Regions from separate parts of the Arthrobacter sp. 9E16 genome, predicted to be linked through region 1. Evidence: riboswitches for the same ligand, from Rfam matches in the RefSeq annotation. Region 1 holds a riboswitch; the other holds the start of a gene.
The links. A riboswitch is a leader RNA that binds a small molecule or an ion and turns the genes downstream of it on or off. The one in region 1 is predicted to bind cyclic di-AMP.

Region 1 (6,094 bases):
CGGACAGTTCGCGCTGCAGCGGGTGTTCACTGCGCTCGGCGCCAACGCCTTGGACTATGCCCGTTCACGGGTGCGGTTCTCGGTTCGAAAAAGCGGCGGAGAAGCGGTCATTCGTGTGTCCGACGACGGACCTGGCTTTCCGCCCGGTTTCAGCCGGCACGCCTTCGAACGGTTTGCCTCGGCCCGCGACAGGGCAGAAGAAGCGCCGGGACCACGGCATTACGGTCTGGGACTGGCCCTCGTGGCGGAAATTGCGGCACGGTACGGCGGCAGCGTCCGGGCCCTGCCGGCGGTGAATGGGTCCGGAGGTGTGCTGGAAGTGCGGCTTCCGGCAGCCCGGGAGCATTCCCCGTTCTGAGCAGCAGAAACCCGAGAGCCGTGGAAGTCTAAGAATCCTCGAAGAATCAGCTCCGAAAATAGTTGTGTAGGTAAACCACTATTGGAGGTGAGTAAACACAATGGCTTTCCGGGACAAGGTCAGGGGCCCGCTCGGCTGGATTCTTGGTGTCGTGGGAGGTCTGGCACTGCTGGCTGGTGCCTTCTTTGCCGGACTGGCCACTGGTGACAACAGCGTTGACCAGGAACAGGCGTCAGTGACCGAACAGCAGGAAAACCAGCAGGACCCGGACACGGACCAAGACTCTGATTCCAAGCCGGAAAAGGGTATGCCTGACGGTGACCACAAGATGCGTGGCGACGACAGTGAAGCCCAGGGCGACGGACAGGAGCCGGGGAACGGAGACAAGAAGGGTGTCGAGGAAGGCACCGACGACGGAACCACCGACGACGGCACCACAGAGGATGCACCGGAACGCGGGCACGCCGGGCGCCATCACGATGGCAAGTTCGACGATGGCACCCCGGATGAAGACCGCCCGGCCAGGGACCGACACAGCGATGGTGACCACCATGAAGACGGTGGGAACGATGAAAACGAAAACACTGAGAACGAGCCCGCGGCCTGACTTTTCAGTCCACCGGCGCACCCCAACCGGGTGCGTGCCCTAACCAAAAAGAGAACGCCCGGCCACTTGGCCGGGCGTTCTCTTACCTTTATCGAGGCGCAGGTCCGTTCGCTTCCTGCGCCCCATTAGGAGCTACTGCTGCGTGATTACGCTACGCGGTAGTAGACAGCGCCGGAACCGACGTTGGCGCTCTGCTGGACAGTCTGGTTGCCGTTCCATCCGCTGTGGATGGCCTGGCCGTCACCAACGTAGATGGCGATGTGGGCAAGGCCCATGCCGCCGTCGGCGTAGTAGATGATGTCGCCGGGCTGGGGGTCAGAAACCGGGGTTCCGTAAGCAGCCAGCTGTGCCGGTGCCAGGTCGCCCACCGAGTGGCCGGCTGCCCGGAGGGCAACCTCCACCAGGACGGTGCAGTCCTGGGCGGCGCCCATCTGGGCGTAGGCGGAGTTCAGCATGATGGAGTTCGTGCCGGTGACAGCTGCACCCGTGGAAGCAGCCGGGGTCACGGAGGACGCCGGGGTGCTGAAGGTGCTGAAGTCGGCTGCGGCCGGGCTGGCTTCAGCCGGTGCGGTGTAGGCGGCCTCAGCCGGTGCGGCGTAGGCAGCTTCGGCGGGTGCGGCGTAGGCAGCTTCAGCTACCTCAGCAACAGCGCCTCCGGCATACGTGATGACGTCACCGGGGTAGATGATGGATTCCAGCGAAAGGCCGTTCAGGGCCAGGACGTTGTCCAGGCTGACGCCGTAGGTGGCTGAAATTGCACTCAGGGTGTCGCCCGACTGGACAACGTGAGTTGACGCGGTGGAGACTGCGGCGGGTGCCGGAGTTTCCACGGGTGCGGCGACAGCCGCAGGAGCGCTGTAAGACTCGGTTGAGTCGTTGGCGATGACGCCTGCCGAGGCGGGGCCGGCCATGCTCAGCACCAGGCCGGAGCCTGCCGCCATGACTGCAGCGGCGCTGCCCACGGTGCGGGCCTTGCTGCTTGCGGTGTTTGCGATTGCGGCCAACAGTCCGATATTTCCGGCACGGTGGCGTCCACGAGTATTGTTCAACATTAGAGTTACCTCTCCCGATACCTGCGAGGTGAGCTGTCGGATGCGGATGGGAGTCATCCGGTCCGCCGAAGAAACCTCGGCTGACTTAACCCCAAGGATTCAAGGAACCCGTAAGTGGTTCCCCCGCCTCTGCCGAAGTGTGAAATCTGTGGACCTTGACCAGCGGCAGAGCTAGGTAACAAGTCAAGGGCGCCGTTTCAGGTAACGGCTTGGCATCAACAGTACAAGCGGATTACGGGAAGATAACTATTTAGTAACGAAGGTCGCACAGGCGTGTGAGTGGCGCCGCTGTGTGGTATGGGTGGTCGGTGGCACAATAGGCCGCCGAGCCCCCGGAAACCGGGGGATAGGGCGAGCGGGCGGATCCCCGCGATCAGCCCGCAGGGGAGCGTTAGGCGGGTGAATCCGTCTGGCGCTCGAGCGTGGCGGAGGTCAACTCCCCGAATCCGTGCACCAGGTCACCGGGTGCAAGCCGGAGCCCGCGGGCCACACCGGAACCCTTCAGCACTGAACCGCGCTTCTCGGCCGGCAGCGAGGCATGGTCCCCGCCGTCGGCCAGCACCACTGACTCTGCACGGACGGCGCCAACGATCTGCGATCCGGAGCCAAGCACTGACCTTCCCGTCACGACGGCACCGTGGGTGAGCCGGGCGCGGTCGCCCACTGCAACAGCATCCGACCGGCCCGCCGTGAGCTGGACGCCGCCCGGCCCCAGGGTGATTTCGGAGCCAAGCAGAAGCATTCCGCCGTCCTCCGCAGACAGGAAAGTGCCCGGATAGAAGATGTTCCGGTCTCCAATGACGCAGAAACTCTGTTCGTCGACGGCAATAACGGTTCCGGGATAAAACACATTACCCTCGCCCAGCTGTGCTTTGCGGGAAATCAGTGTGGATGAAGGGTCCAGGATCTTCTGGGTGGCACAGAGCTGCAGGATTTCCGCGACGGTGAGGTAACCGAATTCTTGGCGAATACTGTCGGGATCGTTCCCTTGAAGCTCTGGCATATTCATCTCTTCCTCGTCATCTTGCCGGACCGGGTATGCATCAACCGGGACCGGGGCACTCTTTAGCCTACCTGTCCTGTTAGCTGTGCAGCAGCGGACTGGAGGGAAGGATCAGCGGAACAGTCCGATGACACGTTTGTCCAGAGTGCAGGCGGGGTGCACAGGAGAAAAAATGCTTGGGTCGGCAAATGCTTTCCGTAAATCCCAGGCAATTAGGACCGAAGGTACGCCAATGTGGCCAGAACCCGGCGGTGGCCGCTGTCGGACGGAGAAAGACCGAGTTTCGCGAAGATATTGCCGATGTGCTTGCTGACGGCGGTTTCGGAAACGGAAATGGCCTGGGCAATGGCAGTGTTGCCGAGTCCTTCGGCCACCAGCCCCAGCACTTGGAACTCCCGCGGAGTCAGCGACCTCACCGGGTCCTGCGTGCCGCGGCGGCTGAAGAGCTGGGCAATGACTTCCGGGTCCATCACCGTTCCGCCGGCCAGGACACGCCTCAGGCCGTCCACGAAATCGCCCACCTTGCCCACACGTTCCTTCAGCAGGTAGCCCACGCCCTGCGCACCGGAGGCCAGGAGCCGGCTAGCATATCTGTCCTCCACATAGGAGGACAGGACCAGGACCGGAAAGTCCGGTACCCGCGAACGCATCTCCAGCGCGGCGCGCAGCCCCTCATTAGTGAACGACGGCGGCATCCGGACATCGAGGACCGCCCCGTCCGCGCTCCCCGGCTCAAAGGCAGCGAGCAGGTCCTCAGCGTTGTCGGCCGAGCCGACCACCTCGAAACCCTCGCCCTTCAGCAACAGCTCCAGTCCGGCGCGCAGAAGGGCATCATCTTCGGCGATCAGAAGGCGCATGGCAGTTCCACCCTTAGCTCGGTTGGTCCGCCCTGCGGACTGTTGAGGATCAGCTTGCCGCCAAAAGCGGAGGCCCGGCGGGCAATTCCCGCCAGCCCGGTGCCCCTGCCGGCCCCGGGGCCGGGACCGGTGCTGGCGCCGGGCACTGCACCATACGCCGGAACTGCAGCCCCGCCGTCGCCGTCGTCGCTCACCCGGATCACCAGTACATCTTCGCGCGGTATGGCCTCCGTGCGCAGGACCACGTCGATTCGCGACGCATTCGAATGCTTCGCCGCATTGGTTAGCGCCTCGGCCAGCACAAAGTAAGCAGCTGATTCCACAGCCGCAGGAGCGCGCAGCAGGCCGTGCACGTCCAGGGAACACGGAATGGGAGAGCGGCTGGTCAGTGCTGAAGCAGCTCCGCCCAGGCCCAGCTCATCAAGGATGGGCGGGTAGATATCGTGCACGGCCTCGCGCAGGCCGGCCAGTGCCTCGGTGGCGGCGTCCTGGGCGCGGCTGATGAACGGCGCTGCGGCGGCGGGATCGCTCTCCGCTGCGCGCTGGGCCAGCCCGAGCATCATCACCACGCCCACCAGCCGGTTCTGGGCGCCGTCGTGCAGTTCCCTTTCGATTCGGCGCAACTCAGCGGCATGGGCGGTCAGAGCGCTGGCGCGGGCAGCGGAGAGATCCTGGATCCTGCGGGAGAGCTCGTCATACCGGCGGGGCGAAAGAATGGCCAGCGTCCCGCCGCTGAGCCGCCGCGCCAGCCACGGAGGCAGCAGCCACGCTGCATATCCGTAGATCAGGCCCAGCAGGACGGTGGCTCCTGCCGCAGGCCAGCTGGTCACCGGAAAGGCCAGCTCAAGCGGCGTCGCCGGGGGAAACAGCACCCATAACGGCGCCGCGAATACGTAGAGCACCGCGGCCAGCGGCAGCGCCACGGCCAGGCAGCCGGACAGCAGGGCGAAAGCCCCGTGGAACAACAGCCAGGACACGTCGCGCTTCGTTTCGGGCGCACTCACCAGCACCGCCAGCTCCCCGAAGGTGTATCTGTCCTCCAGCCGGCGGCGGTCAAAGGGCACGACGGCACAGCTGTAGGCGGCCGCACGGGCCTGCGCCCGGGACGCCAGCAGGTTCAGGGCTGCCAAAAGGCGGGGAACGGGATACAAGCCCACGCCCAGGGGCAGGAACGGAAGCAGGACGACGGCGGCTACAAGGACTCCCAGTGAAGCGGGCCAGGACATCGCCTCACGCAGGAGGAAACGAACGGCGCTCAGACGGGTCTCCAGGCTGGCACGGGCAGGAAGCTTCACCTGCTCGATTATGCCCTGCTCCGGTTCCAGCGGGGGTATAGCCAGCTATACCTCCGATTGGGGTGCTGGCTGTATCGGACCGGGAACACCTTCTCCGTAGCGTCGTAGACAGCGAAAACGCAGCGGCAACCGGCCGCTGGACCCCGAACGAAGGATCATTCCCATGTACACCGATGCCAGTGAAGTCCCCGGACCGGTTGCTCTGCGGCTGGAGAGAGTGTCCAAGAGCTACCGCACCGGAAACGCCCGCGTTCCGGCCCTGCGTGAGGTCTCCCTGTCGGTGCCGGCCGGAACCTTTACCGCCGTCATGGGACCCTCCGGTTCCGGCAAGAGCACGCTGCTGCAGTGCGCCGCCGGACTGGACACCCCGGACAGCGGACGGGTGCTGCTGGGATCCACTGACATGTCCCGCCTGCGCAGGAGGGCCTTGCCGGCTTTCCGCCGCGACCACGTCGGGTTTGTGTTCCAGTCCTACAACCTGCTGCCCCAGCTTTCCGTCGTCCGCAACGTGACCCTGCCGCTGCTGCTGGGCGGGCGCAGCGTGGAACGGGATTGGCTCAAGTACGTTCTGGAAGCTGTGGGACTGGCCGGGCTCGATGAGCGGAAGCCGCAGGAACTGTCCGGCGGACAGCAGCAGAGGGCAGCAATCGCGCGGGCCCTGATCACACGCCCGGAGGCCGTCTTCGCGGACGAGCCCACCGGTGCCCTGGATTCCGCCGCCGCCCGCCAGGTCCTGGACCTGCTGCGGCACACTGTGACCGATCTTGGCCAAACCGTGGTCATGGTGACCCATGATCCGGCGGCGGCCTGTTCGGCGGACAACGTCCTTTTCCTCGCCGACGGGCAGCTGGACGGCAGTATGGCCAATGCCAGCGTCCGGGACATCACCGAGCGTGTGGCCTACCTGGGGGAGCGGTGAACA
Region 2 (6,094 bases), on a different contig from region 1:
CGCCTGCGGTCCGTCGGCGGGGCCAGACCCGTCGACGGATGAAGGGACTTCGGATGATCTATGGAAAGGGTATGCCCCCATCCGGGTCTTCGCCATTTCCGGCACCAGCCGCAGGTTTAAACGCGTCAAGGGTTCCCCCCGAAGGAGGAACCCTTGACAACTCCGGAGTATCGGAGCGTGCGCAGAGTGTTTTACGGGCCCTCTAGCGGACCCGGATGTACACGCCGCCCGAGCCGAGCTCGGCCGGAGCGACTACCGTGGAGTTTCCGTTGAAGCCGCCGTGGATGGCCTGGCCGTTGCCCACGTAAACAGCAATATGGGCCATACCCATGCCACCGTCTGCGTAGTAGATCAGGTCGCCCGGAACAGCCTGTGAGGCGCTGACGGTGCTGCCCAGGGACAGGTAGCCTGCAGGCCAGTCGTGAAAACTGATTCCTGCAGCAGCCAGTGAGTTGGTAACCAGCATGGTGCAGTCCTGCGACACGCCCAGCTGGGCGTAAGCAGCCGCTGCAATGATGGAAGCCGTACCGGAGGCCGCCGGAGCGCTGTCCTGAACCGGAGCGGGGCTGGCCGAGACGGCAGGCTGCGCACCGTAGCCCGCAGGAGTTGCATCCTGCAGCGGGGCGGCTGCCTGGGACTGCTCTGCCGCGGGCTGCCCTGCCTCGGACTGCCCTGCCTCAGACTGCCCTGCCGGTGTCTGCAGCGCAGTCTGGGACTGCACTGCGATCTCAGGCTGCACTGCTTCAGGAGCCGTAATGACACCGGCAACGGCCGGACGGTCAAAGTTCACGGAAGCAGTGGAAGGAACCGTCAGTTGTGCGGCAGCGGTCAGGTCCAGCGTGCTGGTCTGAACGTCGCGGGCAACATCGGAACCTGTCGCGTTGGCTGCGACACCGGAAGCCAGGACCAGGCCGGATGCGGCAACAACAACAGCCGCCTGCCGTCCCATGGTTCCGGCGTTGGCGGACACTGCCTGGGCAAGTGCACTCAGCGGGGCGGTGCGTTCCACCGGTGCCCGGTGACGGGCACGCTCAGTTGTAGAAGTCATGCGAGTGAAGTCTCCGTTATCTGCAACTGGGCTTAGCTGACGCGGACGAAGCTTGCGCCGCCGAGGTAGGACAGCGGGTGCAGAACGGTGTTCATACCGTCGAAGCCGCCGCTGATTACCTGACCGTTGCCCACGTAGATTGCTACGTGGCCGGAGGTGATGACGAGGTCGCCCGGCTCGGGCGAGCCGACAACAGAGCCGTATGCGAAGAACTGTGCGGGAGCCAGGTCGCCAACCGACTTGCCGACCGAACGCAGTGCATTCTCCACCATGGCGGTGCAGTCCTGGGCAACGCCGATCTGCGAGTAGGCGGAGGCTACCAGGGCCGCGCCAATACCGCTGGCTGCGGGAGCAGGAGCCGAAGCAGCTGCGGGAGCCGGGGTGTTGACGGCCGGAGCCGCTGCCGGTGCCGCGTTGGTGGCGGCCGGGGCTGCGGGCTGGGCCTGAACGGCTACGGCCTGCTGCGCCTGAACGGCGGCAGCCTGCTGGGCCTGAGCTGCCTGCTCCTGGGCTACGGCGGCGGCAGTCGCTGCTGCTTCTTCCGCAGCAACCTGGGCACGGTATTCAGCGCCGGACACAGCGGAGACCGGCTCAATGGTGGCCAGTTCGAAGGGTGCCTGTGCGGAGACCGAAACGGCGCCGGTGGTGGTTACGGCACTGAGCGGCGTGGCCTCGAGTGCCTGACGATCGGTGCTGACGGCTGCCTGGGCGGGAAGACCAGCGGCCAGGACGAGTCCTGAAGCAGCGACGACGACGGCTGCCTGGCGGCCGATGGTTCCCACATTGGAGGTGACGGCCCGGGACAATGCTGAAATTGGGCTCGACTGGACGGTGGCCGCGCGACGGCGGCCGTGAGCTACTGATGACACAAGTTTGCCTCTCCCAATGCCTGCGAGGTGAGCTGTCGGATTCGGATGGGAGTCACCCGGTTGCCGGCTGTGAAGCCTGGCAACTTAACCCCAAGGGCTTCTTGCGAAGCCCGAATTTGGTTCCCCCGCCTCTGCCATGCGATGTTGCGAACGGACCTCGGACAGTGGCAGAGCTCGGCGATCTGTTAGAGGGTGCCCGATCTTTAGGTCGATCAGGCACGAGGATGACCTTACAACAACATTTGGCCAATGTCACGTTCAGGTCACGGAATGGTTATCCTGCGGTCACAGCCAGCCCAGCGGGTCAACAACTTCGCCGTTCACCATGACCTCAAAATGCAGGTGGCAGCCCGTGGAAGCACCGGTGGTACCGCTGGCCCCCACCAGGTCTCCCCGCTCCACGGTGGCTCCCACAGCAACGGCAAGGCTGGACATGTGGTTGTAAGTCGTTTCAACACCGTTACCGTGGTCCACGACCACGCGGTTGCCGCCACCGTAGGCGTGCCAGCCCGAGAAGGTCACGGTCCCGGACGCAGCTGCCGTGACGTCAGTGCCGCAGGCGGCCGAGAAGTCCTGGCCGCGGTGCATCTCGCCCGCGGTGCCCGTGATCGGGCTGACACGGTAGCCGAAGCCCGACGTTTCAACGAGGTCCGCTGCCAGCGGCTTCGCGAGCGTTCCCTTGGCCGCGCCTGCAGAGACCTCCGAACCCGAGGCAACAACCACGTGTCGGAGTTTGGCTTCTGGATCGAATTTGCTGCTGAGCGCGGCGCGTTCAAAGCTGACGGCTGCTTCGGGGTCAGCCGATACCACCGGGGCTTCAACCGCAACAGACTGCAGTTCCTGCACGGGCTCGCTGACGGCGGCGGTGGTGGGGATGGCAACGGTGAGGATCAGGCCGGAGGTTGCCGCCGTGATGGCTACCTTTTGTGCGGTGTCGCCTAGGGTGTGGTTCTTGGTTTCTGCGCGGCGGCGGCCGGAAGTCTGGCCGTTCCGGGGGCGTGGAGCCGGGGCCGGAGCAGACGCGCGGCGCCTGCCCGGGGCAGCATGCTTCGACAAGGTATACCTCTCTCATATGCCTGCGAAGTTAGCTGTCGGATTCGAGTAGAGAAACTCGGCCCCGCACTCACCACCGGCCGCACCACTGGTGCGGCCGCTGTGCTGATGCTGGAGGCTTCACCCCGAGGCAGCCTTGGCTGCCGATTGATGGGTCCTCCGCCCCTGCCTGAAAGTCTGAAATTCCGGGCCAGTGGCAGGGTTCGGCGTAAGGCCCGGATAACGGTGTTATTTCAACGTCAGTAAGTCACTATAGGTTAAGGAAGCCAAAAGAGACCATTCCGTTATCCAGCGGTGGAAACAAACACGTGGTTGGCTACCTCTGGAGGAAGCTCGAGTGCCCCTTCAATTCCTGGTACGCGCACGGAGATGTAGCCGGCCACCGTCTCGGCGGTAAGTTCCGCTCCCGGGCGCAGCCCTGCCTCATCAAGCTGAACGAGCAGCTCGGGTTCCACCTGGACCGGCTCGGCAAGACGAACCAGCTGCAGCTTGGTTCCGGGCTCAGTCGCGGCAACCGCCGCAACCAGGTTGATGACTCCGTGGTGGAAGAGTTCGGCGGCTACTCCGCCAATCTCTTCCAGGCCCGGGATGGGGTTTCCGTACGGCGATTCCGTGGGCCGGCCCAACAATTCGTAAAGGCGCCGCTCCACCCGCTCGCTCATCACGTGTTCCCAGCGGCAGGCTTCATCATGCACATACGCCCAGTCCAAGCCGATCACGTCTGAGAGCAGCCGTTCCGCCAGACGGTGCTTACGCATCACTTCTGTTGCCCGGCGCCGGCCCAGTTCGGTCAGCTCGAGATGCCTGTTCCCGGACACCACCACCAGTCCGTCCCGTTCCATCCGGCCGATTGTCTGGGAAACCGTTGGCCCGGAATGGCGCAGGCGTTCTGCGATCCGCGCCCGGAGCGCAACGATGTTCTCCTCTTCAAGCTCCAGGATGGTCCGCAGATACATCTCAGTGGTATCAATGAGGTCCGTCATGGCAGGGCCGCTCCTATGTATTCGAGGGAAGATCAGGAGAACAACGGCGGGACGCCGCCGCCACAGGTGATTACTGCCAATACGTTACTTCATTGACCCACAGGGCGGATAATTCCAGCAGTGTCCGGCACCTTGCTGAGCGAGTTCACAAATGGCCCGGACACGGCACGGTGGGGCAGAATAAAAGGGCATATCAGAGCACCCTGCCTACCGCTTGGAGCGATACCCCATGGGCGAAACCGCCGCGCTTACGATTCCCGCCGAACTACTCCCCCGGGACGGGCGGTTCGGTGCCGGCCCCTCCAAGGTGCGCCCGGAACAGATGGAAGCACTGTCCCGCGCCGGCTCAAACCTGCTCGGCACCTCCCACCGCCAGGCACCCGTCCGGAATCTTGTGGGGAGCGTCCGGGAGGGACTCTCCAGCCTTTTTCGCGCACCGGACGGCTACGAGGTGGTACTTGGGGTAGGCGGTTCCACCGCATTCTGGGATGTGGCGTCCTTCGGCCTGGTTCGGGAAAAAGCACAGCATTTGTCCTTCGGCGAGTTCGGTTCCAAGTTCGCCGCGGCCACCAACAAGGCTCCGTTCCTCGCGGAGTCCTCCATCATCAAGGCTGACCCGGGAACCCGTCCCGAGGCTGTCGCTGAGGCCGGAGTGGACGTTTACGCCTGGCCCCAGAATGAAACATCCACGGGCGTCGCCGCACCGGCCCGGCGGGTTCAGGGCGCCGACGCCGATTCACTGGTCCTCATCGACGCGACCTCTGCCGCCGGTGGCTTGGATGTGGACCTGGCGGAGTCCGATGTGTACTACTTTGCTCCGCAGAAGAACTTCGCTTCCGACGGAGGGCTGTGGCTGGGCATGTTTTCCCCCGCAGCACTGGAACGGGCAGCGCAGATCAATGCAACGGACCGCTGGATTCCCGATTTCCTGAACCTGCAGACGGCCATCGACAATTCCAAGCTCAACCAGACCTACAACACGCCGTCGCTGTCCACCCTGGTCACGCTGAACGCGCAAATCGAATGGCTGAACGCAAACGGCGGGCTGGACTTCGCCACCGCGCGCACAGCGGACTCCGCCGGCCGGATCTATGCCTGGGCGGAAGCTTCCCCGGTGGCCACTCCCTTCGTGGCCCGGCCCGAGGACCGCTCCAATGTCATTGCCACGATTGACTTCGACGACAGCATTGATGCGGCGGCAATCGCAAAGACGCTGCGCGCAAACGGCGTCGTCGATGTGGAGCCTTACCGCAAGCTCGGCCGCAACCAGCTGCGGATCGCGACGTTCGTGGCCATCGAGCCGGACGACGTCAGTGCGCTGCTGCAGTGCATTGACTACGTCATCGAACACACCCGGTAGTTCCCCCGGACAGCGCGACAGCCAACCAGCAGGACCCGGCCTTTAGACCAGGCCCGGGTCCTGTTCTGTCTCACTAGTGGTCATGTGGAGCCGCCGGGGAAGGGCGCGGTCGTAGTGAATCCGCAGGTGGTGCGCCCGCCATGCCCAGACGAAACCCACCACGGCGGTGATGAGCCCGGAAGCGGCGGCAACGCCCAGGCTCCAGCGCGGCCCAAAACTGTTGGAAACCCAGCCCACCAGAGGAGCGCCAATGGGGGTCCCTCCCATGAAGATGGCGAAGTACAGCGCCATCACCCGCCCGCGCATCACCGGGGTGGTGGTCGTTTGGACATAGGCGTTGGCGCTGGTCATTAGGGTGAGCGCAAAGAGTCCCACCGGAATGAGGGACACGGCAAACCACAACAGGGTGGGCGCTGAGGCTGCCACCAGGCAGGCTGCACCAAAAGCCCCGGCCGCGCCGAAGACAAAACGCAGCCGCGGTTTGTCCCGCCGTGCCGAGAGCAGCGCCCCGCACACCGATCCAATGGCCATGACCGAGTTCAGCAAACCGAAGACTCCGGCATCCTGGCCAAACTCGGTGCGCGCCATGGCGGCAATGAAAACGGCGAAGTTGAGCCCGAAGGTCCCCACGATAAACACGGCCAGAAGCACCATCATCAGGTCGGGGCGAAGCCGGACGTACCGCAAACCCGCCCTGATGCGTCCCTTGCCCGGAGCCGCTTTGGGCAGGACCCTCAGTTCACTGCTGCGCATCTTCAGCAGGGCGATGACCATGGCTGCG

Region 2: it holds a riboswitch for cyclic di-AMP, as region 1 does, so the genes downstream of both, CXR00_RS17040 (M23 family metallopeptidase) here and CXR00_RS10175 (LysM peptidoglycan-binding domain-containing protein) in region 1, are expected to answer to the same signal.

The regions. Positions count from the first base shown of each region.
Region 1 is NZ_PJIU01000002.1:748,644-754,737, reverse strand. It holds gene CXR00_RS10185 (HAMP domain-containing sensor histidine kinase) at 1-358, shown strand, start outside; gene CXR00_RS10180 (hypothetical protein) at 459-965, shown strand; gene CXR00_RS10175 (LysM peptidoglycan-binding domain-containing protein) at 1,112-2,017, opposite strand; cyclic di-AMP (ydaO/yuaA leader) riboswitch at 2,022-2,172, opposite strand; gene CXR00_RS10170 (hypothetical protein) at 2,409-3,020, opposite strand; gene CXR00_RS10165 (response regulator transcription factor) at 3,233-3,877, opposite strand; gene CXR00_RS10160 (histidine kinase) at 3,865-5,172, opposite strand; gene CXR00_RS10155 (ABC transporter ATP-binding protein) at 5,336-6,091, shown strand; gene CXR00_RS10150 (FtsX-like permease family protein) at 6,094-6,094, shown strand, end outside.
Region 2 is NZ_PJIU01000005.1:72,369-78,462, reverse strand. It holds gene CXR00_RS17050 (NlpC/P60 family protein) at 203-1,048, opposite strand; gene CXR00_RS17045 (NlpC/P60 family protein) at 1,081-1,917, opposite strand; cyclic di-AMP (ydaO/yuaA leader) riboswitch at 1,921-2,107, opposite strand; gene CXR00_RS17040 (M23 family metallopeptidase) at 2,203-2,973, opposite strand; cyclic di-AMP (ydaO/yuaA leader) riboswitch at 2,976-3,189, opposite strand; gene CXR00_RS17035 (metal-dependent transcriptional regulator) at 3,255-3,953, opposite strand; gene serC (phosphoserine transaminase) at 4,183-5,313, shown strand; gene CXR00_RS17025 (MFS transporter) at 5,356-6,094, opposite strand, start outside.